3 regions of the Pseudoalteromonas sp. Ps84H-4 genome follow, and region 3 is predicted to be linked to each of the others. Evidence: predicted binding sites of a transcription regulator. Region 3 holds the regulator's gene; each other region holds the start of a gene.
What was found. The regulator sigma-54, encoded in region 3, starts transcription at its own class of promoters, with help from an activator protein. The targets are predictions, from matches to a motif close to GTTGGCACGNNNNTNGNNT.
Positions count from the first base shown of each region.

Region 1: dps (DNA starvation/stationary phase protection protein Dps) is a predicted target of sigma-54. The motif match lies at 2,765-2,783, and genes of this name have one in related genera.
Region 2: NH454_RS14135 (TorF family putative porin) is a predicted target of sigma-54. The motif match lies at 1,557-1,575, and genes of this name have one in related genera.

Region 1 covers NZ_JAMXSK010000007.1:118,337-128,584, forward strand. The annotation lists gene NH454_RS08765 (GGDEF domain-containing protein) at 1-997, shown strand, start outside; gene NH454_RS08770 (substrate-binding domain-containing protein) at 1,221-2,126, shown strand; gene NH454_RS08775 (CBS domain-containing protein) at 2,206-2,625, shown strand; gene dps (DNA starvation/stationary phase protection protein Dps) at 2,850-3,368, shown strand; gene corA (magnesium/cobalt transporter CorA) at 3,429-4,385, opposite strand; gene NH454_RS08790 (serine hydrolase domain-containing protein) at 4,502-5,734, opposite strand; gene NH454_RS08795 (hypothetical protein) at 5,763-6,377, opposite strand; gene NH454_RS08800 (helix-turn-helix transcriptional regulator) at 6,409-6,621, opposite strand; gene NH454_RS08805 (tellurite resistance TerB family protein) at 6,851-7,501, shown strand; gene NH454_RS08810 (hypothetical protein) at 7,547-7,795, opposite strand; gene NH454_RS08815 (carboxymuconolactone decarboxylase family protein) at 7,955-8,401, shown strand; gene NH454_RS08820 (AraC family transcriptional regulator) at 8,394-9,164, shown strand; gene NH454_RS08825 (helix-turn-helix transcriptional regulator) at 9,161-9,367, opposite strand; gene NH454_RS08830 (DUF2975 domain-containing protein) at 9,367-9,924, opposite strand; gene NH454_RS08835 (alpha/beta fold hydrolase) at 9,921-10,248, opposite strand, start outside.
Region 2 covers NZ_JAMXSK010000016.1:12,444-22,691, forward strand. The annotation lists gene NH454_RS14125 (helix-turn-helix transcriptional regulator) at 1-68, shown strand, start outside; gene NH454_RS14130 (hypothetical protein) at 219-1,385, shown strand; gene NH454_RS14135 (TorF family putative porin) at 1,672-2,349, shown strand; gene NH454_RS14140 (aldo/keto reductase) at 2,415-3,311, opposite strand; gene NH454_RS14145 (YIP1 family protein) at 3,479-4,189, shown strand; gene NH454_RS14150 (efflux RND transporter periplasmic adaptor subunit) at 4,238-5,404, shown strand; gene NH454_RS14155 (ABC transporter ATP-binding protein) at 5,404-6,111, shown strand; gene NH454_RS14160 (ABC transporter permease) at 6,104-7,342, shown strand; gene NH454_RS14165 (hypothetical protein) at 7,343-7,666, opposite strand; gene NH454_RS14170 (Bor family protein) at 7,663-7,977, opposite strand; gene NH454_RS14175 (endonuclease/exonuclease/phosphatase family protein) at 8,153-9,007, shown strand; gene NH454_RS14180 (DUF5329 domain-containing protein) at 9,004-9,378, shown strand; gene NH454_RS14185 (nitroreductase family protein) at 9,408-10,085, shown strand; gene NH454_RS14190 (efflux RND transporter periplasmic adaptor subunit) at 10,078-10,248, opposite strand, start outside.
Region 3 covers NZ_JAMXSK010000019.1:86,333-96,580, forward strand. The annotation lists gene mgtE (magnesium transporter) at 1-817, opposite strand, end outside; gene NH454_RS16285 (HPr family phosphocarrier protein) at 1,029-1,301, opposite strand; gene rapZ (RNase adapter RapZ) at 1,313-2,158, opposite strand; gene ptsN (PTS IIA-like nitrogen regulatory protein PtsN) at 2,159-2,611, opposite strand; gene hpf (ribosome hibernation promoting factor) at 2,615-2,902, opposite strand; gene NH454_RS16305 (RNA polymerase factor sigma-54) at 2,929-4,425, opposite strand; gene lptB (LPS export ABC transporter ATP-binding protein) at 4,543-5,268, opposite strand; gene lptA (lipopolysaccharide transport periplasmic protein LptA) at 5,265-5,786, opposite strand; gene lptC (LPS export ABC transporter periplasmic protein LptC) at 5,776-6,330, opposite strand; gene kdsC (3-deoxy-manno-octulosonate-8-phosphatase KdsC) at 6,327-6,878, opposite strand; gene NH454_RS16330 (KpsF/GutQ family sugar-phosphate isomerase) at 6,882-7,853, opposite strand; gene NH454_RS16335 (calcium/sodium antiporter) at 7,857-8,828, opposite strand; gene mlaF (phospholipid ABC transporter ATP-binding protein MlaF) at 9,076-9,894, shown strand; gene mlaE (lipid asymmetry maintenance ABC transporter permease subunit MlaE) at 9,887-10,248, shown strand, end outside.

The DNA of each region.
Region 1 (10,248 bases), on a different contig from region 3:
CTTTTACCTCGGTGTAATTGGCTTTGCATGGCTTTGGATCCAAGATCTATTCAACCTTGCGCCGAGCTTTCGCTCTGGTGTGGTGATTTATATGATCTCCATGACATTGCTGCAATTATCTATTTATAACCACGACGAACCCTGTCGATTTAATAAGATAATTATTGCTCATGGGGCTATTTTTTCTGTATTTGCCATCCTTACTCAAAATATTAACCAACTGGCCTTAGTCGAAGCTTGTTATACATTAAGCGTGCTACCTGCACTGATTTACTACACAACAAAGCGTGCTGTATGTGAGAAAAATATAGGCAATACTGTGTTGTCGATGGCGCAATGTATCTTACTGTTAGTGCCCATTTCACAACTGAGTATCATTACCCATGAGCACAACTTAGCAACCCTTTATTCACTTACTGTAATTGCCCATGCAACCGTATTTGTTATGACAGGTCTTGGACTCATCACGACACTATTAGTTGACGAAAAGAAACGTTATTTGGAGCTGTCTTTAAAGGATCCGCTTACCGGACTTTATAACCGCCGCGGACTGCAATTTATTATCGAACAACAGCAATTATTCAGCCCGAACCAAACTTCTAGCCTTTATGCCTGCGTTGTTGATATTGATTACTTCAAGCAAATTAATGATAGATACGGTCACGATGGCGGTGATCTAGTACTCGAAGTGTTCTCTGATTTAATGAAACACCATTTAAAAAAAGAAGACTTATGTTGCCGCCTTGGTGGTGAAGAATTCTTACTGCTATTCTTTGCAGCCGACATCAGCTCAGCAAGACAATTTTTAGACAGTCTTCGTAAAACCATTGAAGCCAGTCAAATAGCTTTTCAAGAGCATCGTATATCGGTTACCGCTAGTTTTGGATTAACTAACTGGCAAGTAAATGACAGCTTTGAAAGCTTAGTGAACCGCGCAGACAAAGCGGTTTATAAAGCGAAAAATAATGGCCGTAATCGAGTCGAAATCAACACCTAAAACCAGAATAAAGAACCAAATATACTAAATAGACAAATGCTTTTGTATTAATCTTGTAAATTCAAACTCTACCACTATAATTAGTGCGTGCTTATACTTAAATTGCAATATGTAGTGCTATGTCTTTAAAAGTATTATTAAATTTTAAATTAAACTGGTTGTTTATTTGTGCCAGCTTATGGCTTTTTGCCCTGCCGATTCAGGCTAAATATGTTGTGCTGTTGTGGGTAAAACCAAAAACGATAGCTTCTATCAGCAAGCCTTTAAAGGGTGTGAGCAATTTGCAAAACAGCATCTCGATTTTGAATGTATTTACGATGGCCCTAAAGACTTTCAAGATATCCGCACGCAAGTATTAGTGATCACCGACCTCGTGCGCAGAAACAACATTAGTGGTTTATTAATCGCTACTACAGACTCTAATTACCTTGTTGAACGCGCTTTAAAAAAGCTTAAAGACAATAATATTCCTGTAATTACCTTTGACTCTGATTTGCTCGAAGATGATCAGCAGTATCGTTTAGCCTATGTGGGTACTAATAATTTTGATTATGGTGTGGCTTTAGGGAACGAACTAAAAAAATTCACTGACAAAGAAATTAACCAAGTCTGTATTCAATCTGGACATTCCACAACACCTAATTTGAACAAACGCATTGAAGGTGTTCGTTATGCGTTATCAGGGCAAAAAGATAAACGCTTAACTGGTGAAAATGGCTGGAGCGAGTTTGACCGCTGCCCTTTATATAGTTTAGGAAAACGTGAAGTATCACTGGGTCAGCTCGACAAACTACTTAATATTGAAAACCCACCACTATTTTTAGCTGTAGCAGGTTTTGCCCAATTTAATCCTAACTACGCAAAAGTGATTGCTAAACAGAAACAACGTATTGCCAGTAAAGAGGTGGTCATTGTTTCTGCCGATACAGAACAAATGCAATTAGAAGTATTAAAACAAGGATTATCATCGGCTAATATTGGTCAAAATCCATTTGAAATGGGACGCCTGTCTGCCGAATTGATGTATCAATACCTAACAAAAGGTGAGCGACCAGCTAAGTCTCACTACTATCTAGACTTTCATTATTGTCAGCAAAGTAATGCAGGTACATGCACAGTTAATCACTAAAACTTTGATCTCACTAAAGTGCAATTAACTCGATAAGCGCTAGACTTACCACAGCTTGATTAATTGTAAGGATTTAGCCATGACACACCTAGTTAGTGATTTAATGACGCCAGACCCATTCGCCATTAGCGCGCAAAATACCCTGCATGACGCGCATAATCTAATGAAAGAGAAAAATGTCCGCCATATTCCAGTGATCAATGAGCACGGTGGTTTAGTTGGCATGTTAACGCAAAAAATCATGATTGCTCAGGTAATGAATATCATGGCGAATTACAGCGCCAGCGCCCTTGAACGCAAAGAAAAGCAAACTAAAGTGGTTGATATTATGGCCACTGATTTTACCAGTATCTCGCCAGAGCAGCCGCTACACGAAGTTGCTAAGTTTTTTGTTGAAAATCGTCATGGCTGCATGCCTGTGGTTGATAAAGATAACAACTTAGTGGGAATTCTAACCTCATCTGACTTTGTTCGTTTAGCGGCGGCATTACTTTCTTAAGTCGTAAATTTGTATCTGCACACTGAATTTTTTACAGAAGGTGTGCAGAGTTTTCATACTCATACCTCATCACAACCACTCCACCTCAAAACAAAACAAAATTAACCCTTTAAATTCAATTGGTTACTAAAATACCATTTTAGGCACAACGTTTGCTTCTACCTAATCAAGCGCGCTTTTAAACTAAAAGCGAAAGGAAATTTATAGATAATCTCGGAGGAGTAATGAGTAATTCATCATCAAAAATCGCAGAATTTACAGCACCCGGTGTTAAAGACCAAGCTGCAGCTGACACGATTGCAATTTTAGACCAGCGTATGGTCGCTTTAATCGATTTACACCTCACTTTAAAACACATTCACTGGAATGTTGTTGGTCCTAACTTCATTGGTGTACACGAAATGCTAGACCCACAAGTAAGCGCAGTGCAAGAGATGACTGATACGATTGCAGAGCGAATTGCAACCATGGGCGGCGTACCTGTTGGCACACCGCAATCAATTGTTGATCGTCGCACTTGGCAAGACTACTCAATTGGCAAAGGCTTAGTCACTGACCATCTAACAGCGCTTGATAAAGTGTATAACGGCGTTAATAAAGATCACCGTGCAGCTATCGAAAAGCTTGCTGAGTTAGACCCAGTTTCTGAAGATATGATCACCGGCCAACTGGCTGATCTAGAACAATTCCAATGGTTTGTTCGTGCGCATATCGAATCGTCTACTGGCGAATTGAAAGGCTAAAACCGCAAAGTCTATCCGAAGACCCCTTGCCCAGCATTTGCTGGGCTTTTTTATGCTTTGCTACAGCCAACCTTTATGTTTAAAGAACAAATAAGGTGCAAAGCCAGACAGCAACATGATGCCAATTGCAAACGGGTAACCCCATGCCCATTGCAGTTCAGGCATGCTGTTAAAATTCATGCCATAAATACTGGCAACGACGGTCGGAGGTAAAAACACCACAGAGGCAATTGAGAAGGTTTTAATAATTTGGTTTTGTTCGATATTAATAAAACCCTGAGTCGAGTCCATTAAGAAATTCACCTTATCAAACAAAAATGTACAGTGAGACATAAGGGTATCAATATCGAGTACAATTTCACGTAGTGACTCGCGGTCTTCAGTTGGTGCACCTAAATGACGCAGTAAAAACGAAATATTTCGGCGCGTATCCATCAAACATAATCGCACCTTACCGTTGTTATCTTCAAGGCGCGAGATCCGGCTGACGGCTTCTTCTAAATCTGAGTCGTCCTCTTCAAGTACATAGGCACTGAGTTTTTCTAACTGGTGATGCATATCTTCAAGCATATCAGCGTGGTTTTCGACTTTTTGGTCAAACAGAGTCACTAAAAGTTGCTTTGGATTATCACACGCCACTTGCCCTTTACGAGCGCGAAGTCGTAATAAACGAAAATCGGCTAATTCATCATCGCGGATTGTCAGCAAACAGTTGTCTTTTAACAAACAAGCCACGGTCACCGTATTAAAGCGTCCTTCATTTGGTGACATAAAAAGCGCATGCACATGTAGGCCTTCGTGGTCGATAAAACAACGGGAAGATGCCTCGATTTCTTCGACATCATCAGCGCCGGGTAAGGTGATATTAAGGGTGCTTGCTAGCGCTTGTCGCTCTTCTTCAGTCGGATTTATGGTGTCAATCCAGTGGGCATTTTTAATAGAAGTAACAAGAGGCGTATCTGCAGCTGGCTCAGTTTCTGTGATCACACCTTGGTCTATAGAAAAAAATCGTAACATTTGCCCTACCCTGATAAATCAATTTAAAACAAATACTATAGCTGTTCACGTTAATGAACAATGACAATGCAACGAATTAAAAGGTAAAGTAGAAAATAATTAAGACCTTACATCATTTACTTATTTCGTTTTTTGAAACGCACAATAATCATACCTATGAAGATGACGCCAAGGCCTATTAAGCAAGGTACAAAAGCGCTTTGCAGGGCAACATCAAACGCTAAAAAGTCGGGGTATCCGGTTTGCCAGAGCGTCCATTCATAACCGAGTTTTGATGCAATATGTTCACCGCCGCTGCTAAGTACGATGATTGCATCATTGTTATCGGGGTTAATGCGAAGCGTGCTATTTATTGCCGGCTCATTTGCGCCATCATGACCAAAGACAAAATCTCCCGATGCTGTTGGTGCATAAAGCATGGTACCTAGCCCCCAAATTGGTGCCCCAAAGCTAATTGCCAAAGGCGCTCGCATAGTGCTGATCATTTGTGAGCTTAACTGTCCTTTTTGAGGTGATGTTAATGCGTTAACTAAGGCTATTAAATCATGACTACTTGCCAGTAAACCTGTTGCCGCTGCCGATGCGTATTGAAAATGCCCAGCAGCTTGCCCGCTTTTATCATAAGCAGGTGCGATGTTGTCCAACTCAGTTAGTACATCGTAACTGGCATCAGTCATGTTAACTGACTTAAAGACGTTATCATTCATCCAAGTTGCAAAGTGTTGATTGGTTTTCTCTTCTACCAGCAACTCTAGCATCAAATAGCCGCCCCCAGAATACTGAAAGTCGCCCACAGGCTTGGTGACTTTAATTTCACGCACACCCGTTGATGATAGCGGCTTGTTTAGCGACTCAAGCAAGCTTGGTACGGTTTCATTTAGCTCAATATCAGCAAAGCCTAAACCATCACCAAGCCCCGCAGTATGAGATAACAGATGAGCAAGGCTAACAGTTTGATTATCAAACTCTGATTCAGGTAACTGCCAGCCCGTCAGTTGCTCATTAATCGCGCGATCTAAACGAATTTGTTGTTGCTCAGCCAGAGTCATCACGCCATAGGCGGTAATAAATTTACTCAGTGATGCCACGGGGAACAGAGTATTGGCGGTTATTTCATCTTTGCTTTTTGAGTAATCTTGAAAAACCACTTGGCCATTTTCAATCAAAACATAAGCGATGTTTGCGTGTTTGTTGGCAATCAGCGCCTGACTGTTGGCAATAAATTGCTCAGTGTTGCCCGTTTCGGCGATGGGTTTTAAAAACCAACCACTAACACCACCATACACACAGGTTGCAGCCCAAACAGATGACAAAAATAGTGTTAACAAAATTGTTTTAAACCAGCTCATACTCTATCCCTTGTATTACAAAGCGACCTTAAACTACTTCGATTTGTTCAGGTTTTTTGATAAAGAACACCATTAAAATTAATAATGCTGCTGGGAATAAGAACACATTCAAATAAGCAAAAATAACCGTTAGCTGTAAGATGCACATCAGTAACAGTAGAATAGAAAACACCGTTAGCAACGACGACATTCCATGGCGTTTTGTTAGTAATAACGCGGCGGTGATCAAACCCACTAGCGCATACAAGCCTAAACTCCCAGCCGAGACCACCATGGCAATAATTGAAATACTTTCAACAACATCGCTCGATGCTTTATCGCCAGCAACGGCAAGATAAACATCGCATAACACAGTGGCATGAAAAGCCAATACCAGCACGGCTAACACGCATAACAAGATGCGAACGCCTTCAACATCAAACATATCTTTTAGTGCCTTGCGTAAACTCAGGTACACATAGATTTCAAGTGCACCAATGAGTACAAACACAAGGTCTGAAAAGTTTAAGCTTTGCAAATCGAGCTTAAGCGCTTCGCCTAAGCCATCAAGTGTTTCGCCAAATACTGAAATCCAGTACATAGGAAAAATTATGGCAAGTAACCCCGCTGCTATGCCGGGTAGTAAATAGTCACGGTTGAGCATATGCCCTCCAAAATCCTGTTGCGTTGTAAAGTTATTCGCTATCGCGTTCGTACACCAAAATATCGCCGGGTTGGCAATTAAGTTCTTCACAAATAGCTTCAAGGGTACTAAAGCGGATCGCTTTCACTTTTCCGTTTTTTAGTAATGATAAATTGGTCATAGAAATACCAATGCGCTGAGATAGCTCCTTCAGCTGCATTTTGTTCTTTGCCAATTCTATATCTAGGTTGATTCGTATTTTCATAGCCTAAAAAGTACGCAATGGATTTATGATTGTCAAACTTTATTTTACGATTATCATAAAACAAAGAATTAAAAACATAATTAACACTTTTTATTTAACTCCGTTTTAAGACTAAAAACCCAGTTAAATCAGCAGTAGGTTCATTCATTGTTGTTTTTTGTAACACTTCTCACATTTTCTTTTCGGCGCGAATCACCTAACCTGAGAAAACACATGCAAGGAGAGAACAATGAAAGACTTACAAAAATTAGTGGGTAATTTAAATAAATCAGGTGCGCTGAGTGGTTTTTTAGGAGGTGTTGCTGGCGGCGGACTAACGAGCTTAATGGGCGGAAAAAGTAAAAAGAGCAGTAAAAAAGCCGTAAAATATGGTGCGCTTGCTGCTGTTGGTGGCCTTGCTTGGAAAGCCTATAAACAATACTCAGAACAAAAAGCGGCTCCAGTTCAGCAAACGAGTTCACGTGGTTTTGATTTTACCCCCGCTACGCTGCCTGAGCAGTCATTTACTGATGCAATCGACGATAATCACAGTGATGGGCAATTATTACTCATGCGTGCCATGATTGCTGCCGCCTATGCTGATGGCCACATTGATGAAACGGAAAGACAAAAAATTTTCGCACAAGTAGAAACAATGCAATTGTCTGTAAAAGAAAAGGCCATGCTGTTCGATGAGCTAAGAAAACCAATGCAACTATCAGAATTAGTTGCCGCTGTGCCAAACGCACAAATGGGTATTGAAGTCTATGCAGCCAGTGCCAGCGCAATTGATTTAAGCCAAGCAATCTCTAAACACTACTTAGAAACGCTGGCTAATCAATTATGTATTCCTAGAGAATTGGTAATGAGCATTCATAGAGAACTTGCCGAGTACCAATAAAAATGGGGCCTACTAGCCCCGTTTTTAGTATTAAGCCTTTGCTAATTAGTGCGGTTTTTTAGTGCCGTAACGCACCATATCTTTACCGTTTTCATACACATCATTGCTTACGTAACGACCAAGTAAAAGTTGATGTTTATCATCAAGTACCGCGATAAATGGGCGGCCATCACTATTGTTGGTTGCAAGGGCTACACCGGTTACATTCTCAAGCCCTAAACCGCCATTTTCAACTAGGCGTAAAAACGTTTCTAATTCGTCTAATGTTTCAATTACATCGTTATCGTTAATCATCTCAAATACTCAGTGATTGCTAATGGGCGTAGCATAGCAGGATTAAAAATAAGGTGCGAACCAGTGCGTAAATTTGCCACCATAAATGTCGTTTTTTTGCAATATTTCGCCTATTGCCATCGTTACACTTATTGCTCTTCAAACAGCTTAGGAACCACCATGAACCGAGCCAATTATTTTGCTTTACAACCTCAATTAACAAAACATCTAATTGATCAAGAACAGTTAATTAAACAAGCAGCCGAGGCAACTTTCGGCTTAACGACTTGGGAACTAGTGAAATTAAGAGTATCCCAGCTAAATCAATGCGCGTATTGCATTGCTATGCATACCAAACAAGCCAGAGAGTACGGTGTAACTAACAACCGTATTATTGCTTTAAGTGCTTGGCAAGACATGCCAATTTACTCACAGCACGAGCGACTAGCCTTAGCATTGTGTGAAAAATTGACACAAGCACACACCATTGATGATACTTTCTACCAGACCCTAGAAAATCAATTTACAGAGCCAGGCTTGGTTGCACTCACCATTGCTATTAACGCGATTAATAGTTGGAATCGTGTAGTGAAGATATTTAAGCCTACAGTGGAGTTTAATGAATAACCATTTAACGCTAGAACTAAAAACCCCAGAGGGCAATCTTGCCGAGAGTATACAGGCTATATGGTATGCCAAAGCACACTTAGCAGGTGAACAATGGCTGGCTTGTGATGGTGCAACTGGGGTTATTTTTCCCGTTACAGGTGAAGTTTTATTGGATGATGAATCTCTTGCGCATCCCTATGTATTTCAACAAACCTCAACTCATGCTTCTAAGCTCAGCTTTTCTAAAGGTGCTCAATTTTGTGGTATTCGCTTTAATCCAACCGTATTGCCAGAGCTAAAAAGAAACGACCATCCGCTGATTGCTACGCCTTCACTGTGCGCCATAGCTGAAAGCCTGCAAGATAACGCCAGCTTAGCAGCGTTTGTTGCGCTTATTAGTCGTCACTTTACAAATAATAAAAACATTAACCAAAGTAACAAACACTCAAAACACTTAATTCGTAACCTTATTGAGTTAACACCACTTGAAACCGCTTATCAACTTGCCCCTCTCAGTCAACGCCAGCTTGAAAGGCAAGTAAAGGATCAATGCGGTGTCACCCCTAAGTATTTTGAGCGAATATACCGGGTAAAACTTGCTAAACAAGCGATTAAAGATAACCCCGAAATGAGCTTTGCAGATATTGCACTAGAATGTGGCTTTGCCGATCAGCCTCATTTAATCAAAGAATTCAAAGCAATAATGCACATCACGCCAGCAAAATACCGCAAGTTATTAAAAGACTCTCAAACTAAACAAACAAAGCTCATTTTGCGTTAGTCATCCTCAAAACGCAGAATATCACCAGGCTGACAACCTAAGTGCTTACAAATTGCATCTAAGGTCGTAAAGCGCACAGCTTTAGCTCGCCCAGCTCTAAGAACTGATAAGTTTTGTGGCGTAATACCTATCGCTTCAGCTAATTCTGCAGACTTCATTTTTCGCTTAGCTAACACTACATCTAAATCAATAATAATCGCCATTAAATCACTAACTCTTGCTCTTTTTTTAGCTGCTGCGCTTGACCCATGATCCAACCAATAACATAAATAATTAATCCCATCACTAAGCCTATAATATCAGTATCTTGTATAGCCACGACCCTTCCGATATCTGATCCTGTTGCCAAGTTAAGAAGAGTTATAAGTAGTGACGGGTAGCACACAACTAGTGCAAATTGCGCCAATAATACGCCACCTAACCATTTAAAACATTGTATATTTTCAATAGCGAAGAAGGATCCACGTCGGTAAAGCAAAAATAACCGAATCAAAATTATGTTGATCAGAATAAACGGTAGCAATTGCACAAGACCAAGCCATAAAACACTATCAAAACCATGCTCATTTAATGTTTGTGCTACTCCTTGCCAAGAGCCGCTGACTTCAAGACCAATCCACATATGCGCACCATTACTTTGTGTAAAACTTAAAACATTACTGTCACTGAAAAGCACAATAATGCTTGTTACTAACAAGCTAATAAGCGTAAAAAATAGCAGGCTTAGGATAAACGAACTCATCCAAACAATTTTTTTCATGACGATTTACTCAGTGTTATTTGTTTTAGAAGTTGCTCATAATGAGTCGCTAACTGCTTACCTGTTAACGCATTAGAATGGTGCTTCCCTTTTGCAATGTAAATCTGCTTTTGCTGAGATTTTGCATGTTGATATAGTGACTTAGCTAACTCAGGTGGAGTTTGAGTGTCTTTTTCACCGGTAATTATTAATAGCGGTGCTTGATAAACTTGTAACGCTTTTAAATTATCGACTTGTTTAATCTCTTCACTAAACTCAACACTAACAAACGGTTTAGCAAACCACGGAATTCGTGCTGCTGTCATCTGTTCAACATTTGTCACA
Region 2 (10,248 bases), on a different contig from region 3:
CGTTAAAAATTGCTGCTCACTTTGAAGTGGCCGTTGAGCAATTATTTACACTCGATGACAACGATTAATCTAAAAATCAGTGGCAATCTTACTTATAAATTATCAGTAAGATTGCATCATTTCATTACTTCGGTATGATGCACGACCCTGTTGTTTTTGCACCCTGTGTACTAAAATTAAACAACCCAACTTGGTCAAAACTGGAGTATCGATTAAGCATGAAGAAACTGCTTATTTCACCGTCAAAAATGGCGCTTGGCGAGCAAGAAAGTCAAATTTATCAAAACATCCTCAAGCAAGCCTCTGATATCAGCTTAAACCTAATGGCAGTTAAAGTAGAAAATCATCCTGAAGACTTTTTAGGTTGGTGCTATGAGCTATTAAGTGCAAGCCGCGATCGCATTAATTACGATCTATTAGAAGATAAGCAACTTCCTACGCTAAAAAAACTTCATGACTTATTAATTTCTGCAATCAGCTTTTTGCAGTTAAAAACCTTAAGGGTTGCGCCATGGCCGGTTATCGCAGGCTTCATCGAGCAGCATAAAGAGCTAATAGCACTTGATGAGCAACTACGCTTAGCTAATTACATTGCTGCAATTAAATCGCAATCACTGAAAGAGATGATCCCAGAAGACCGTTTAGCGTTTTCAGGTAAACACAGTGCCTCACTTGACCCAAGCAGCTATAACTTCGACGTTGAATGGTTTGCTTCTACCAAGAACGCAAAAGGTTTCCACCAAATGTTGAGTGATTTACCTGGTGCGTTCGATGAGGCTCTTGCACACATTCCACTTGAGGGCGAGGTAACTCAAGAACATTATCAACACTTTATGATTGCCTACTTCATGGCATTTAATGGCAGCGATGAAAAACCAACGCTTGCTCCTGCTACTCGCTTACTTGCGATGCGCCGACCTGACGTGTTTACACCAATCGTAAATAGTAAACTTGATGCCCTTTGTGCGGCATTAGGCATTACAAAGCTAAATAACCGCGATTTTGAGCGCTACTGGCAAGATATAGTCGAAGCAATTCATAGTATGCCTTGGTTCAAAATGGCCAGCGCAGCAAACGAGCTTGAGCAATCTTTAGTTGAAATCAAAGCCCTATTACCGAGCTTCTTCTATTATGCAGATAAGAGCACCGCAGATAACTCTAATTATATTAAGTTGTTAAACAAACCTAAGAGTACAACGAGCTCAGCAGGTAAAAAGACGGTACGCCGTGGCAAAGAATCAGCTGAGATACTGGTAGACCGTGCATTAGCAAGTGACGATATCCCTGAACATATCAAGGCTAAACGTGACTCTATCATCAGCGAAGTTGAAAAAGGTCGTAGCGTTGAAGAGACTATTAGCTTAATGCGCGCAATTTTTGGCTAAGTCACTCTCAAACAAGAAAAACCTGGTTGCTTCGCAATTGTGCAACCAGGTTATTTTTTGCACCACGCAAGTGCGCATGAATAATTCAAAGAAAACTAATTTTTAAAAAATAGTAAGCTTAATAGGCTGTTTTTAAAGTAGTTAAGCATAAAATATCCCTTCCAAAAGTAACTTGGCACAACCAGTGCTACATCGTATCCAGACAACACATAATTATGTCCGCAAACAATAATCAGGCTGCAACCTGAACTAGGGCAAAATCAACATAACAACAGGATACAGAAACATGCTAAAACTAAAAAAAACGTTCGCAGCAAGCGCAATTGCGCTATTAACGTTAAGCTCTACATATACTTATGCTGAAGTAACAGCTAATGCAGCAGCGACTTCTAACTACTTGTGGCGTGGCCAAGAACAAACAGGCGGCGATGCAGCTATCCAAGGCGGCATCGATTACGCTAATGAATCAGGCTTTTATGCAGGTACTTGGGTATCGAATGCAAGCTGGGCTGAAGACATGACTTACGAGTTAGATCTTTATGCTGGTTTTGGCGGTGACATTAATGAAACCGTTAGCTATGACGTTGGTTATATATATTATGCGTATCCAGATGCAGCATCATCTGCTGATGCTGATTTTTCAGAAATCTACGGTAGTATCAGCATGGGCAGCTTCACCTTTGGTGCAGCAATATTAGCAACATCAGCAGCAAGCGGTGACGGTACAGATTTTGGTGATTCACTTTATTTAAATGCTGACTACAGCTTCCCAGTAGGAAGTACTGGCGCAGAAATGGCTCTTCATGTTGGCCATTACTCTGGTGATTTCATCGGTGATGATGACATCATCGACTACGGTGTTTCAGTATCTAAAGATGGCTTTACATTTGGTCTTGCCGACAACGATATTGATGGTTCAGATGTAAAAGTGTACGTCGCTTACGCGGTTGACTTCACTTTATAAAGAATGTGTTACTTGCTGCAACACGAAGGGCCGTAAGGCCCTTTTCTCGTTTTGGACTTTACGTTTTAAGGCACACTATGACCGGTTGAGCCTTGCCAAATGCGATACCATTGTTCACGATTCATAGTAAGCTGCTTAGCTTCAACAGCTGATTTAACACGCTCAATATTACCCGTACCGAGTACCACAGACGGTGCACTCGGGTGCATTAACAGCCAAGCATAAACAACCTGATCAATGGCAGTAGCACCAATTTCAGCACCAACCTGCTCTAACACTGCACGTAAACGTACCGCTTTTTCATCATCACTTGAGAATAAACGACCCCCTGCTAATGGTGACCAAAGCATAGGTTTGATATCAAGCAATTGGCATTGGTCTAAGCTACCATCGTCAAGCGCTTTCATTTCGTAAGGTGAAAACTCAATTTGATTAGTCACAAGCTCAAAGTCTAAACGCGACTGCAACAAGCTAAGTTGCGATGGCGTAAAGTTAGACACACCAAAATCAATCACATCACCATTTGCTTTTAGGGTATTAAATGCTTCTGCCATTTCATCGGCATTCATCAAGTAATCAGGACGATGAATAAGTAATACATCTAAACGATCAGTATTGAAGTTTTTAAGTGACTGCTGTGCTGAGGCAATAATATGCGCGGCACTTGAGTCATAATGATTTGCTTTGCCTTGCAACCCTAGGCTTGCAAAGGCAGGCTTGATACCACACTTGGTGATTATTTTGATTTCATCACGAATGCTTGGTTTTAGTTTAAGTGCTTTGCCAAATTCAGCTTCACAACCGTATTCACCGTAAATGTCAGCATGATCGGTATGTGAAACCCCCATATCGATTGCATTTTCTAAAAAGCTTAAGCATTGCTGTGGCGTTATCTGCCAATCTAACAAACGCCAAAACCCCAATACCAACTCATCAATACAACGTACATTACAATTCGCCATAACGACCTACTTTTCCTAATAAACTCGACTCAAATTAACCGCTTAACCTTATCACAGATTTACTAATCACATCTGTTAACATACAGTTACAAAACAAATTGCTAATTTGTTACTAAACAGGATATTTTAGTACCTAAAAACAAATGTTATAAAACAAGGAATAAAAAATGAAATCATCAAATGTTATGACCGCTTTGGTTGATATTTTTATCAGCCCGAGTAAAGCCTTTAATGGTTTAAAAGAAGCAAAAGGCTGGTCTTTTGTTGCCTTTATTTTACTTGCCGGCATTCTCGCAGCCAGCATGTTTGCTTTTTACAATAAAGCTGACCCGCAATATTTAATCGATCAACAAGTCGCTGTAGCCAGTGTTGATGCCACTATTGCAGAACAAAAAATGATTCGCCAAAGCATGGAGCAAACCATAGATATGCAAGTTTGGTTTGCAATGTTTGGTGGCATTATTGGTTTAGCTATTATCAATGCTCTGATGGCAGGTTACTACCTATTTGTATCAAAGCAAGACCCAGAAGCTAACTACGGCTATGGCGCGTGGTATGGCTTTGGCATTTGGACCATGATGCCAATGATTATTTCAAGCCTTGGTTTACTCATCTTAGTGTTAACTGCAAGCACTGACCAAATATCACAATCATTATTTAATTATGCTTCAATTAACCAACTTTTAATTGGTTTAGAAATTGGCCACCCACTGTACACCTTATTGGAAAGTCTCAATATCTTTTCTATTTGGGGCATTTTCATCGCAGCTATCGGTTTAAAGTGCTGGACTAATTTCACTTTCAATAAAGCGCTACTGTTTGCAGCTCTACCAAGTATTGTTATTTATGGTATTTGGACTGTAATCGCTCTCGTTTAATTCTGCTTTGAGCGGCAATATGCCGCTCTTAACCACCAAGGAAGTAACATGAAAAAAGCCATTATTATTGGCCTAGCTGTTACGGCATTTGTCGCTTTACTAGTATCAAAGCAAGTCACAGGCAATAAAGATGCACCAGAAATGCATATTGCAGAAGTTGAGCAAGGTAATATTGCCGATTCAATTTTAGCCTCTGGTAACCTAGTCTTTAACACCCAAGTGCAACTGCGCTCAGAAGTGACCGGCCGTGTTGCGAAAGTGTTTGTAGAAGAAGGTGAAAGTGTCACTGAGGGCGATATTTTAATGCGCCTAGATACGACCGCGTTTGAATCTGAAGTTGCCCGCAACAAAGCCGTGCTTCGCGCGACCGAAATCGACATTAAGCATAGCGAAACCCGATTAAAAAATATCGAGCGTCAATTAAGCCGCCAAAAAGAGCTTTATGAAGTTGGCCTTGCTGGCCAAGAAGTGTATGAAAACCTACAAAATGCCCGCGATTTAGCAAAAATAGATATTGAAGCAAAACGTGAAGCTTACAACCAAGCCCAAGCATCATTATTGATTGCTGAAGACCGTTTAAATAAAAGCGTGTTTCGCGCTCCAATGAGTGGCCTACTTGCTTCGGTAAATATTAAAGAAGGTGAAACCGTTATTGCGGGAACAACCAACATTATTGGCTCAGACTTGATGCTAGTAGCCGATCCAAGCGCAATATTAGCCGAACTTCGAGTGGATGAAACCGATATCGCCGGTATCAAACTAGACCAACATGCAGACATCTATGCCGCCGCTTACCCTAATCAACCTTTCACTGGCAAAGTGATAAACATTGGAACATCGGCAAAAAATCAAGCAGGTTCACAAGGCTTATCATTTAAAGTAAAAGTACTGCTTGATGCCACTGACCGCCAACTTTATGCCGGAATGAGCTGCCGCGCAGAGATCGCTACCAGCATTGCCGAAAATGGCTTAAAGCTGCCTATTGAAGCTATTCAAAAAGAGGATGATAGCTACTTTGTTTGGAAGCTTAACGCAGATAACACAGTAACTAAAACAGCGGTAACGGTAGGTATTTCGTCAGATATCGAACAAGCACTAACCAGTGGAGTTGCAAAGGGTGACCGTATTGTTATCGGCCCCGCTAGACCACTTAGCTCACTAAAAGAGGGTGATACGGTAGCCGTTAAAAACAGCCCTGAAAAAGGTGCTAGCTAATGTCTGCGGTGATCAAACTCTGTAATATCAATAAACAATACAAAATGGGCGAACAAGTTTTCAAAGCCCTTGATGATATTAATATTGAAATTGCTCAAAATGAGTATGTTGCCATCATTGGTCCTTCGGGCTCTGGTAAATCAACCCTGATGAACTTGCTTGGCTGTTTAGATACTCCCACCAGTGGTGACTACTATTTAAAAGATAAGCTAGTAAAGCGCATGACCGAAACGGAGCTTGCTCATCAACGTAATGAAAGTGTTGGCTTTATTTTTCAAAGTTTCAATTTATTACCACGAGCATCCGCCCTTGAAAATGTCATGCAGCCCTTAGTGTATCGATTTATTGCTGCCAAAGAGCGAAAGCAACAAGCGCTCGAATCATTACAACGGGTTGGCCTTGGCGATAAGGTAAACCACCTTTCGAGCCAGCTATCTGGTGGCCAACGTCAACGTGTCGCTATTGCTCGCGCATTGGTTACTAAGCCCCACATTCTACTTGGTGATGAGCCTACCGGTAACCTAGATAGTAAAACCACCACTGAGATCATGGCGCTGTTTGATGAGCTTCATAACGAAGGGCACACCATTATTTTGGTTACTCACGAACAAGATATTGCTGATCACTGCCAACGGGTTATTCGTTTGGTTGATGGCAAGGTTGTTAGTGATACCCGTAAAGGCGAAGGAGAAAAACAACATGTTTAAATCTGCTATCGCTGTTATGGAAGGCACTAAAGCGGCGCTGATGGCAATTAAAGCCAATGCAATGCGCAGCGCCCTTACCTGCTTAGGCATAATTATTGGTGTTGCAGCGGTTGTGACCGTAGTGGCAGTAATGCAAGGGTTTACCAAGCAAATTAATGATCAGCTTGCTGATATGTCTCCCGATGTGACAAATATAAAGCCTTACACTAGCGTAGAAAAAGAAATGGTAGGCCAACAAGCAAAGCTAACCTACAGCGACTTTTTAACCCTAAAAGCACGCGTTAAAGAAGCCGAAACCTTTACTGCGCTGATGTTTACTTGGCGCTTTTCTGGTGCAGCTGAGTATGGCAATAAAAGTCATGCTTCACGGGTAATGGGCACCGAGCAAGACTACCAAAAAGCTTACCGCACCTACCCAGAACTCGGCCGATTTATTCGCGCAGAAGATGATGAAAAACGCCGTCGAGTGGCGTTTATTGGCCCTTCAATTATCGAAAAGCTCAACCTGCCTGAAAACCCTGTAGGTGAATATATCAAACTCGGTGGTGAGTGGTTTCGCATTATTGGCGTTGCTGAAAAACAAGGTAGCTTATTAGGTTTTGACCAAGACGATTACATTAATATACCGATAAGTACCATGAGTGCGCTAGAAGGCGGCAGTGTTGATACCAATGTGCAAATGATGTTTCGTTTAAAAGACGATGCTAACGAAGCGCAAGTACTGGCTAAAATTCGCCGCATCTTACGTCAATTACATAAACTAAAAGACGGCGAAGATGACGACTTTGAGTTTGAAACCGCCGAAAAAGCTCGTGCTAATATTGATAAGTTTACCGGAAGTGCAACCGCTATTACCGCGGGGATCGTAGGTATTAGCCTCGTAGTTGGTGGTATCGGTGTGATGAATATCATGCTGGTTTCGGTAACAGAACGCACACGTGTTATCGGCACTTTAAAAGCATTAGGGGCAACACCTGGCTTTATTATGCTGCAATTTTTAGTTGAAGCGGTGGTGCTATCACTTTTTGGTGGTTTAATTGGTTTAGCGATAGGGTATGGTGCTGCGGCACTAATATCAGTGTTAGTGCCGAGCATGCCAGATGCCTACATACCGGGTTGGGCGATTATGCTGTCATTTGGCTTTACTTCATTGATTGGTATTGTGTTTGGCTTAGCGCCCGCTATTAAAGCGGCACGCTTAAACCCAATTGATGCACTACGTTATGAATAACTAGTCTGGCTTATAAGGTACTTGAGCACAGCTTATTTCTACTGTTTTCGGGTACCAAATAGGCCCAACTTGGTTTACTGCAACTTCAGCTAAACCATTGGTGAACGACTTATAAGTGTGAACGGTTTGCCACTCAGAGTCTGGGCACTCTTCAGATAGGTCGACAGGCTTTGAACCTTCGTAAAGCGCCGCGGCAAAGTTATGATGCCATTGCTCTGTCGCAGGTGCTTTATTAGCTTGAGCAGCACTGCCATTATCAAAGTAGATATTTGTGCAACCACTTAAGGTTGCCACTAACACAGCTGTTACTAGTAGGCTTTTCATAGTTGTTGCTCCTGTGCTTGTTGCTCACACCATACTTTTACTGTGTGAGGAGCATAAATTCCGAGAGTGACTAACCCTAGTGCACCATCTACAACTGTTTGTTGTGACTGCATTTGGGCAACTTTTTTATCTTGGCAAATAGCCTTAACATCAACACGCTCTTCACCAACGAGGCCCCACAAAAAGAATGGGCGACTATCTTGGTAATCAGCTTTAGTGGCTAATTTATTGGTTGTTTTTTCTGGCACTATGGTGACTGATGAACACGCTGTCACCGATAAGGCAAGCAGCATACAGGCCATTTGTTTCATGAGTAGTTCCTTTGTCTGAGTTGTTAAGCTCAGTAAGTATAAGAACATGAGTACTTATTTTGGGTAAGAAAGCGTATAGAAATTGTAGAAAATACTACAGTTTCTAACATTTAGTCTTTGAACTAAACTGGGGCTAACTAAGACTAATTCTTAAGAAAAGTAAATAAAGGTCATTATGACGTCATATCTGCGTATATTTTTATTACTTGTGTGCTTGGGTGCACTGTCTTGGTATAGTTTTTCAAGCGGTCCTAGCTCAGATGAGCAGCAAGGTATAACCAAAACCGCTGTGGACCTTGCTAATTGCCAACAGCAGTTAGCACAAAGTCGCATGCAAACTTACGCTGAACATTATATCCTGCCTTATCAGTTCAAATTATTGAGTTGGAATATTTACAAAGCACAAATAGATGGCTTACTCACAGATTTGCAAAAGCTAAATGACAATGCAGATATAGTGTTACTGCAAGAAGCTATCGAAGAGCCTGCGCTTACAAAGCTCAAACCTTACTGGCGCTTTGCTAAAGGCTATAAGAGCGGCGGCGTGCAATCAGGGGTTATGACGCTCAGCCGTTGGCCTGCCGCGGTGCATTGCACCCTCACCCATGTTGAGCCTTGGCTACGTAGCCCAAAAGCCACTAATATCGTTGAATATGCGCTGCCAGATCAACAGTTATTGCTGAGCATTAACCTGCATGGCATCAACTTTACTTTTGGCGTTAGTGACTTTAAACAACAGCTCGACGATGCAGCTAGTATCATGCGCATGCACAAGGGACCTATCGTGTTTGCAGGGGATCTCAATACCTGGAGTGATGAACGCCAAGCTTTATTACAGCAAACATTAACCCAACTAGGTTTACACGAAGCTATTTATTTAGATGATAAACGTACCAAAGCATTTGGATTAGCGCTTGACCAAGTATGGGTTCGCGGTGTCAAAATAGAAACAACCGTTGTGCCTGAGCTTGCAAGCTCTGATCATAACCCAATTATTGCAACCCTGACGATAGAGCATCAAACGCTATGAGATTATGTATAAAAGAATATTGGTTAATCGCGTTAATGTTATTGAGCATTAGCCAATTCAGTTATGCAGCGACCCCAGAACAAGAGATAAATCACCTTATTGATTTTGTTGCTAAAAGTGATGCCATATTTATTCGCAACGGCACAGAGCACTCAAGCGAAGACGCTGCCGAACACCTTGCTATGAAATATCGAAAAGCAACCCGCTATGCAAAAACCGCCGAAAAGTTTATCGAAAATCTGGCGAGCAAAAGCTCATGGAGCGGTAAGCCTTATAAAGTAAGACTCAGCAATGGGTCGTTACTCAATGCAAAAGATTGGTTAAGCAATGAATTAAAAGAGTACCGCCGAAACCAACATATTCATAATTAAAATCATCAACACACAAGAAGCGAAAAGCCATGCAAGAACACAAAAACCAACCACTCAATGACTTTATTGAGTACCCTCATGACGAGATGCTTAAACGCGCCGAAGAGTTTTTAGCCGTGAGTCAGCGTCGCCACAGTATTCGCAGTTTTAGCGACCGCCCAGTGCCAAAAGAAATAATCGAGACCTGTATTAGAGCGGCTGGCACTGCACCGAGCGGTGCCAATCATCAACCTTGGCACTTTGTAGCAATACACAGCAGCGATGTGAAAAAACAAATTCGAGAAGCCGCTGAAAAACTAGAGCGCTCATTTTATGAAGGTCGCGCGGGTGAAGAATGGTTAGATGCCTTAAAACCACTTGGCACCGATGCCAGTAAGCCCTACCTTGAGCATGCGCCTTGGCTAATTGCCGTGTTTAGTCAAAAGAAAGGCGGTATTTCTGCCGATGACAAAAATACCAATTACTATGTTCATGAATCTGTTGGCCTAGCAACCGGCTTTTTAATTCAAGCACTACACAGAGCTGGCCTTGCCACCCTCACGCATACACCAAAGCCAATGAGCTTTTTGACCGAAATTTGTGGCCGCGATAAAGATAATGAGCGCCCTTACATGCTGCTTATTGCAGGCTACCCAAGCACAGATGCAACCATCCCTGAGCATGCCTTAGTGAAAAAGTCGCTGGACGAAATAGCGACCTTTATTTAGTTTTAAAATCAACAGCCAGCACATCACCCGGGTTTAAACCTGAAACGATGTGCTGCTGTCCATTGACCATTTCGCCAAGGCGTACATAGCGACGCACTATCTGATTATTTTCAAGTAAATAGACCATGCTCAATTGGCCATATTGATGCACCCAGCCTGAGTC
Region 3 (10,248 bases):
CGTCAAGACCAGCAAGGCTTAACATGCTGTGCTCAGCATCTTCACGGATGACGTCAACGATATCATCGATGGTAATACGACCAAGCAAGTGAGCGTTATCATCAACAACAGGGGCTGAAATCCAGTTATGACGCTCGAACAATTGCGCTACATCACTTTCATCCATTGAGATTAGGATTGACTCACACTCTTCATCCATTAAATCACGAACAATTTTATCCGATGAGTTGGTCAGTAATGTGGTTAACGAAAGCGCGCCTAAAAAGCAGTTATGTTTATCAACAACGTATAAGTCATCCGTACCTTCTGGTAGTTCACCACGCAAGCGTAAATAGCGCAGGACTACATCTAAGGTAACATCTGGACGGATTGTTACCGTATCGCTGTTCATCAGGGCACCGGCTGAACGCTCTTGGTACGACAGTGCCTGAGTTGCCCTTTCTCTATCTTGCGAGTCCATTGCACTGACTACGTCTTGATAAACGGTGTCAGGAAGGCTACGAAGAACTTCACCTAAGTCATCGTCGTCCATGTCTTCGGTTGCAGCAGCAATGTGCTCAGGCTCCATCTGAGCAATAATACCTAAACGTACGTCTTCAGAGAGTTCTTCTAAAACATCACCACGCACATCTGGGTCTACCAACTGCCATAGCATGCGACGAATTTTATGGGGAGATGACTCTAATAATAAAGCGGTATCACACGGAGCTGTTTTAGCGAGCATGCCTCGCACCTGAACAAATTGTCCACTATTGAGTGACTTGGTCACTTGTTTAAGTTGTTGTAGTGGGTAGTCTTGTTCAAAGGCTTCTGGCATTGGCGTCCTTACAACTGAAAATAGATTAATAAAGATTCTGCAAATACAGCATAGTTGCTAAGTGGTGTATTTGCAGGATATCTTCACACTGCGATAAAATTATTAAGTGCTTTGTATTTTTAAGGTGTGAACGATATAAAAGTAGGATATTTAAAGAGAATTATAAATACCTGAACTAAGTTTAACTTAAACGGTTAAGCCTTAGCAAACGCTATTCTTGTTCATGAAAGCGTTGTGCAATTAATTCTCCAATTGCGTTCAGTGCAGCCTCTGCATCTGGGCCTTCACATACCACACGCACTTCTTTACCTTGGCTACTTTCAAGTAGCATTAAGGCTAAAACACTATCACCTTCAGCTTCTTTATCGTCTTGATAAAGCATAATTTTAGCATCAAATTGCAAAGCAAGTTGTGCTAAAACAGTGGCTGCTCGTGCGTGCAAGCCAAGCTTATTTTGAATTAAAAACGTGTCTTCTGCGTGCATCTGGCATCCAATTAAATATCTTGCTCGCGATGGCGGATTTTTACGTTCGCATGCGTTTTTGAAAAGCTATCACCAATGGTCTGCGCTAAATATACCGAGCGATGTTGCCCGCCAGTACAGCCAATTGCGATGGTAAGATAGCTGCGATTGTTACGCTCAAGGTGAGGCAACCATGTTTGCACAAATGTTTGAATTTGCCATGTAAATTTTTGCACTATGCTATGACTTGCAAGGTAATCTTTTACTGGTTGATCTAAGCCTGTGAGTGGCTTTAGGTCTGGCTCCCAGTGTGGATTTGGTAAAAAACGTGCATCAAATACGTAATCGGCTTCTTTTGGAATACCATGTTTAAAGCCAAACGACATAAAGGTGATAATCAGCTTTTTATCTTTTTTACCTAAGATCTTTTCACGAATTGATTCAGCTAACTGATGAACACTCAGGTCGGTGGTATCAATCATAAAATCAGCGCGCGTGATCAGTACATCCAGTAATACTCTTTCTTGCTTAATTGCTAAATCGAGTGGCAGCGAGTCAATCGATAGAGGATGTAAGCGTCGCGTTTCAGAAAAGCGTTTGATCAGAGTTTGGTCATCACTGTCTAAATAGAACAGTGTTGGGTTTGCGAAACCTGGCAGGTATTCAAGAATATCATTAAACTCTTGCTGCTCTTTCGGTAAGTTACGCACATCTATGCTGACTGCTATTTTGTCATAGTTGTCTGAAACGCTACGAACAAGCGAAGGTAATAAGTTGACTGGGATATTATCAACACAGTAGTAACCCAAGTCTTCAAGTACACGTAAAGCGACCGATTTACCTGAGCCTGAGCGACCGCTGATGATAATTAATTCCATTTATGCCTCTGCTGATATGACCTGAAACAGTTCGTGGTCTGTTTTAGCGCTACGTAACTGTTTACAAAACTCTTTATCTTTTAGTCTATCAGCAATTGTCGATAAGGTCTTTAGGTGAAGTTGGCTGTCTCCATCTGGTACGATGAGTGCAACGAAAATATCCACAGGTCGGTTATCAATTGCGTCAAAATTGATTGGGGATTCACTCACTATGACAAATGCCTGTGGTTGCTCTGCACCACTCATGCGGCCATGTGGAATAGCAATGCCACGACCAATACCTGTACTGCCTAATTTTTCTCTATTGAGTAAGGCATCAAGGACGTCTTGTTGAGATAAATGAGGAAGCTGCTGGTGAGCCAGCTCGCTGATATATTCAAGGATTCTTTTTTTGCTATTAAAAAGGACCGCAGCTTTGCTGCAGTCCTGGTTAGTAAGTGAACTAAGTTTCATAATTTAGTGTCGAGCTAATTTCTCTTTGTGTTTAATGACTTGACGATCTAGTTTGTCGATTAGCGAGTCAATGGCTGCATACATATCTTGGTGTGCAGTTGAGGCAAAGAGCTCGCCTCCATTTACATGTAAAGTTGCTTCTGCTTTTTGGCTTAATTTTTCTACATCTAGAATGACATGTACATTATTAATGTGGTCAAAATGCCTTTCTAGTTTTGCAAACTTGCTGTTTACATAGTCTCTTAATGAATCAGTGATTTCTACATGACGACCAGTTAAATTTAGTTGCATAAGCATTTTCCTTCTATGTAAAACGTCTAAATCAAACTCTTACGCTGATTAGACGGAGGTATCGCTAGAGACTCTCGATATTTTGCAATTGTGCGTCTAGCTACTTTAATTCCTTGCTCAGCCAATATATCTGCAATTTTACTATCACTCAATGGCTTAGCTGAGTTTTCTGCAGCGATAAGCTTTTTGATCAAAGCGCGAATTGCTGTTGATGAACACTCACCACCGTTTTCTGTGCTGACATGGCTTGAGAAGAAATATTTCAACTCAAAAATCCCGCGAGGGGTGTGCATGTATTTTTGTGTTGTAACACGTGAAATTGTCGATTCATGCATTTCGACCATTTCTGCGACATCGTTCAGCACCATTGGTTTCATGGCTTCTGGGCCATGTTCAAAAAATGCTTGTTGTTGCTGTACGATACAATTGGTCACTTTTAAAAGTGTATCGTTACGGCTCTCTAAGCTTTTAATAAACCATTTAGCTTCTTGTAAATGAGAGCGAATAAACTGGCTATCGCTGCTCGATTTTACTGAGCGTGACATAGCTGCATATTGGCTATTCACTCTAATTTTTGGCATACAATCTGGGTTTAGTTCAACGACCCAACGACCTTTAACTTTTTTAACCGATACATCGGGTATAACGTACTCAGACTCTTCGCGAACTATGCTGTCTGCTGGCTTAGGGTTTAAGCTGTGGATCAGCGTCATTACTTCTTTTAGTTCGCTTTCTTTAAGCTTAGTCTTTTTCATCAAAGTGCGATAGTCGCGACTTGCTAATAATTCAATATGCTCAGATAAAACCATTTTAGTTTCAGCTAAATACGGCGTACTCGCATCGAATTGGCGAAGCTGGATACATAAGCACTCTTGTAAGCTACGGGCACCAATCCCTACTGGATCAAACAACTGTATTCTCTTTAAGACCGCTTCGACTTCATCTAGTTCGATTTCTTCTTCATCATTATTTTGATTAAAACTTTCGACTATGTCTTCGCAGCTAACAGTTAAAATACCTGAGTCATCAATTGCCTCTACGATGGCGACAGCGATCGCTTCATCGGTTGGGCTAAATGGCGTGAGTTGTAATTGCCACATAAGGTATTCATGGAGGGTTTCAGTCGATGCACCCTGATAAATTGACTCATCTTCTGGCATTGGACCTGATGATGTTGATGGGGCAGCACTCATGTACTCATCCCATGTCACATCCATGGCTAAATCGTCACTTACGGTGTCTTTGTTAAGGGCATCGCTGCTTTCTTGTTCGTACTCACTCGGCGCTTCTTCGGCCGATGCACTTAGCTGAGTATCATCAGATTCAGCTTTTTGCTCGTTCTTACCAATGTTTTCATCGTTGTAATCTGCTTCTTCCACTTCAAGCAGAGGGTTACTATCAAGTGCTTCTTGAATTTCTTGCTGGAGATCCAATGTACTAAGCTGCAGCAAGCGAATTGCTTGTTGCAGTTGTGGAGTCATTGTAAGTTGCTGGCCCATGCGCAGCTGTAATGATTGCCTCATGTATCCCTAACAATCCTTTTATGTGTTATCGACACCTGTGCAGTCACAGGTAAATATATATCGATTTATTGTCATTGTTATTTAGTTTAGCAGATGCGCTAGATGGTGGCTTATTGGTTATAGCCTGAATTGCTCACCTAGATACACATCGCGTACGGTTTGGTCAGCTAAAACATGCTCAGGTGTTCCTGATGCAATTAGCTCCCCATGAGAAACAATGTAGGCTTTTTCACAAACATCAAGGGTTTCTCTAACATTATGGTCAGTGATTAATACACCAATACCACGATTTTTTAAGTGTTCAATAATTTTCTTTATATCTAACACTGAAATAGGATCAACACCAGCAAAAGGCTCATCTAACAAGATAAATTTAGGGTTTGCGGCTAATGCCCGAGCAATTTCTACGCGACGACGCTCGCCCCCAGATAAGGCCATACCTTGACTATCACGAATATGCTGAATACTAAATTCATCAAGTAAGTTGTTGAGTGTTTCTTCTCGGCCTTGTTTATTTAAATCTTTACGCGTTTCTAAAATAGCCATTAGGTTTTGATAAACCGTTAACTTTCTAAAAATAGATGACTCTTGTGGTAGGTAACCAATCCCTAAACGTGCACGGCTATGCATTGGCAAAAGTGTAATATCATTATCATCAATGCTGATCTTGCCTTTATCGCTAGGTACTAAGCCAACAATCATATAGAAAGTGGTGGTTTTGCCTGCGCCATTTGGGCCAAGCAAACCAACGATACTGCCCGCTTCAACCTCAAGACCCACATTTTTGACAACTTGGCGGCCTTTATAGCTTTTTGCTAAAAGCTCTGCTTTTAATGTGCTCATGGTTGGCCTTTATCGTCTTGTTTGTTGTCAACAGGCACTAAGATTGTGTGTACACGGTCTGTTGAGTTTTCGTCTTTTTCTGCGCTAATTAGTTGTTGTGCCATATCATAAGTAATACTTTTCGCTGTTACTTTTTGGCCTGCTTGAGTTACTTCGGCTTCGCCATTTAAAGTTAAGAAGCGCTTGGCTACGTCGTAGCGAACTTCTTCTGCACTGGCGCTCATTACCGTGCCATCTGCTTGCTTTTCTTCAAAATAAGCAGGCTTACCTGTGGCGATAATTAACTCAACAGTACCTTCTGTATCACCACCATGGGCTTCAAGACGTTCGGCTGTGATCCGGCGGTTACCATGTATAATTTCGACATTGCCTTCAAATATACCAACGCCATCTTTTAGCTTACCAGTTTGACGATCTGAGCTTATGCTAATTTGTGCGCCTGTCTGCTCGGCAGCTACGCCTGAAAAGGCAATCAATAAGCTTGGGATCAGGAGTAATTTCTTCAGTTTATTGGTCATAGTATATGGTTCGTGTATGGTTAGTTAACTCTACAATCTCGGTTTTTAAATTAGCTTTTAGGCCTTTACCGGTAATTTTTAAATTTGGTCCTGTTAGCGTCACAGGTTGCTTCGAAAACATGGTCATTTGTTCTATATCAACGTTAATGTTTTCAGCTTTAATATCTTCGATCATGCCATTATGGGTTAAGTTTTTAGCAACAACATCGCCTTCAAAAATAAGCTGATCGTTTTCATATAAGGTGGCTTCTTTAGCTTTTACTTGCCAAATTTGCTGGTCGCCATAAAGTGTAAAAATAGGTTGCTCAAAAAAGGTAAACCCAAGCTGCTGATAAAGCTCCATTTTCGCAGCGGCCACTTTATGGCTAATCTTGCCTTGCTCATCATAAGCGGTTTGCTTTAGTGCAACGGCCGTATAATCGGGAGTTGCAATAATCTCGTCTTCACTATTTATTGTGTTTGTTGTTTGGTTAAAGTACGGATACCACAACCACACCATGCAACAAACAAAAACAATACTCAGTAAAATACGGGCTATATTCATGCGCTGGTTCCATCGCTAGTTAACGGCTTACCGTTTTCTAACATCAGTAAATCTGTTAATTCACGTACAGCGCCAAAGCCACCCGGTAGCATGGTCGTATAGTGAGCCAGTTTTTTTATCAATGGGTGCGCATCATTGACTGCTACCGCAAAGCCTACTTTTTCCATTACAGGCAAATCAGGGCCATCGTCACCAATGTACGCTATTTGCTCATCTTCTAGGCCAAGTTTATCTTTTAACTCTTGGTATGCAATCAGCTTTGTTTCTTGGCCTTGATAAATATGCTGTACGGTTAGGCTAGTCATTCGCTGCTGAACTATTTGTGAATGGCGCCCGGTAATAACGGCAACTTCAAAGCCACTATTAATGAGTGCTTTGATGCCAAAGCCATCTTTGGTATTAAATGCTTTAAGCTCTTCGCCCTGATTTCCAAGATAAATTCGGCCATCAGAAAAAACGCCATCAATATCACATATTAGTAACTTAACTTTTTGAGCACGCTGACTTACATCAGGACTAAGGGGCTGGTATAGCTCGGCGAATGTCATTACTTACAGAACTCCTGCTTTTAATAGGTCTTGCATATTAAGCGCGCCAATCGGTGTGTTATTTTTATCGATTACAATCAAGCCGTTGATACGTTTGCGTTCCATAATATTTAACGCCTCAGCAGCCAGCATCTCTGCACTGGCTGTAGTACATGAGCGCGTCATGACCTGGCTAATGGCGGTACTATGAATATCAATACGTTGCTCTAAAATACGACGTAAATCACCATCCGTAAATAAGCCGCAGAGTTTTTGGTCTTCCGCGACCACGGCTGTCATACCTAACCCTTTAGCAGACATTTCAATAAGCGCATCTTTAATGCTTTGCGACTCGTGCACTATTGGTGTTGCATCACCACTGTGCATTACATCGTTTAATGTAAGCAACAAGCGCTTACCTAGGCTGCCTCCGGGATGAGATAATGCAAAGTCATCGGCTGTAAAGCCACGTGTTTCGAGTAAAGCAACAGCCATTGCATCACCCATAACCAAGGTTGCTGTAGTGCTTGCCGTTGGCGCAAGACCCAGTGGGCATGCTTCTTGGCTAACTTTAATGCAAACATGCACATTAGAGAGCTTTGCCATTGTTGAGTCAGGGTTACCTGTTAGCGAAATCATTTTTGCGCCAATTCGTTTAATAACAGGAATAATGCTTAACACTTCACTGGTTTCGCCCGAATTCGAAATGCACATTACTACATCATCTCGAGTGATCATCCCTAGGTCGCCATGGCTTGCTTCGCCAGGATGAACGAAAAATGCCGGTGTACCAGTGCTTGCTAATGTGGCAGCTATTTTATTGCCAATGTGGCCAGACTTACCCATGCCTATAACGATGATACGGCCTGTGCATTGGTACATTAGCTGACAAGCTTGCTCGAAATGTTCATCGATGTACTGATCTATTTCGTGTAAAGCTTGCGCTTCAATTTCAAGAACGCGCTTACCTTGCGCAATAAAATTTAGCTGGGTCATTGATTATCCTATTTGGCTAAAAATATAGCCTTGATATGCAATAAATGCGACTAACAAAAAGCCACCTTCTACTCTATTGATGCGACGAGCACCTTTAAAGTTCAATGACATGGCAATCAGCACTAAAGTAGCTGCAATCATGATAAGGGCATCGCGGTTCGCTGCAGATGGGTCGATAATCGATGGGTTGATGATCCCAGCCAGTGGTAAAACAGCGAGTAGGTTGAAAATGTTCGAGCCTACAATATTACCCAATGCTAAATCATCTTCGTTTTTCAATACCCCAGCAATACATGCAGCCAGTTCAGGTAGACTAGTACCAATAGCGATAATTGTTAAGCCAATTACAAGGTCTGAAAGGCCAAAGTATTTAGCAATATCAACGGCTGATTCGACTAAAAAATGTGAGCTGATAGGTAAAAGTATCATACCGATAACAAGCCATAGGATAGCTGATTTAGTACTGACATTATCGGGAACATCTTCACATGCCTCGCTCACGAAAGGGTCATCGTCTTGATTTTTAGCGCGTAAAGACACAATCACTAAGCCTGCGATGAAGACAACAAAGGCAAGAGCTAATGCGATACCTTCGGCAAACGAAAAGTAGTTATCTGAAAACACGTACCATGCCGCAATTGAGACAAGTAGTACTAAAGGCATTTCTCGTTTTAAGGTCATTGACGAGACAGAAAGAGGGCGAAGTAGTGCTGTTACGCCCAGTACAAGTAAGATATTGGTGATATTTGAGCCAACAGCATTACCTACTGCTGTATCAGTTTTACCGGCAAGCGCGGCAGAAGCAGATACCATCATTTCAGGGGCTGAAGAACCCATAGCAACAACCGTTAAACCTATGATTAGGGTCGGGATCCCCATATTTTTTGCGAGTGCAGCCGCACCATAAACAAACCGATCGGCACTCCAAACAAGTGCTGCAAAACCAATAATTAAAATGACAAAAGAAGTCACCATTGTGATACGCCAACATTACTGAAACAGATGACTGCAAATAGTAACAAAAGCGAGCAGGAAAGTATAAGTAAAAGAATAGGCTGGCAGGCACAAAGCGCGGTTTTTTAGGAATGAGATTTCAGGTGTGGTTAAGGAGCAACTGCGTAGAGTTTAATTTGGCGAATAGAAAATATTACAAAATTTTACGAATTGTTTTTTCCATCTTGACTAAAAAAACTTTAAAATGGCAAAACGAGTGAAAAACGTTATGGAGAGCGACTTGTCGCAATCAATAGTAGAAATCAAGGATGTAACCTTTTCACGGGGCGATAGAATCATATATAAAAATATGAGTTTTAACATTCCGAAAGGCAAGATCACCGCTATCATGGGACCGAGCGGCATAGGTAAAACCACCATGTTACGCTTGATAGGTGGTCAACTTAAGCCTGATTCTGGTGATATTTTGTTCGAAGGCAATAGTATTCCTAGCATGTCTCGCAAGGAGCTTTACGCTGCCCGCACTAAAATGAGTATGCTTTTTCAAAGTGGTGCTTTATTCACTGATATGTCTGTGTTTGACAATATCGCTTTCCCCTTACGCGAACACACTCAACTTAGTGAAGATTTAATTCGACTTGTAGTCCTTATGAAGTTACAAGCTGTAGGTCTTCGTGGTGCACAAGATTTAATGCCGTCTGAATTATCAGGTGGTATGGCACGCCGTGCAGCTTTGGCTCGCTCGATAGCCCTTGACCCCGAACTGATTATGTATGATGAGCCTTTTGCCGGCCAAGACCCTATATCGATGGGGGTACTTGTTAAGCTGATCAAATCACTGAATGAGGTGTTAGGTTTATCGTCGCTTATTGTAACGCACGATGTAACCGAAGTGCTTAGTATTGCAGATCACGTGATCATTATTGCTGATCAAGGTGTGATTGGTGAAGGCTCACCTGAGCAAATGCAAAATCATCAATCAGAGCTTGTTCAGCAGTTCTTAAAAGGATTATCGGATGGTCCTGTACCATTCCATTATCCTGCTCCTGCTTATGATGATGAATTATTGGGAGTACCGAATGCTTGATCTGTTTCAAAAGCTAGGTCACAAGACGTTAGGCCGTTTTGCTGCGCTTGGTCGCTCTACGCAAATGTTGTTTGGCGCATTAGTTAATATGCCAAACTTCAAAAAAGGCACGCCGTTACTGATCCGTCAGTTGTATATGGTCGGCTCACAATCGCTTTTAATCATTATGGTGTCGGGCCTGTTTATAGGCATGGTGCTCGCTTTACAAGGCTATACCGTATTAGTCGGTTATGGTGCTGAAGATAGCTTAGGGCCATTGGTGGCACTAAGTTTGTTACGCGAATTAGGGCCTGTGGTCACGGCGTTATTATTTGCTGGTCGCGCGGGCAGTGCACTAACAGCTGAAATCGGTTT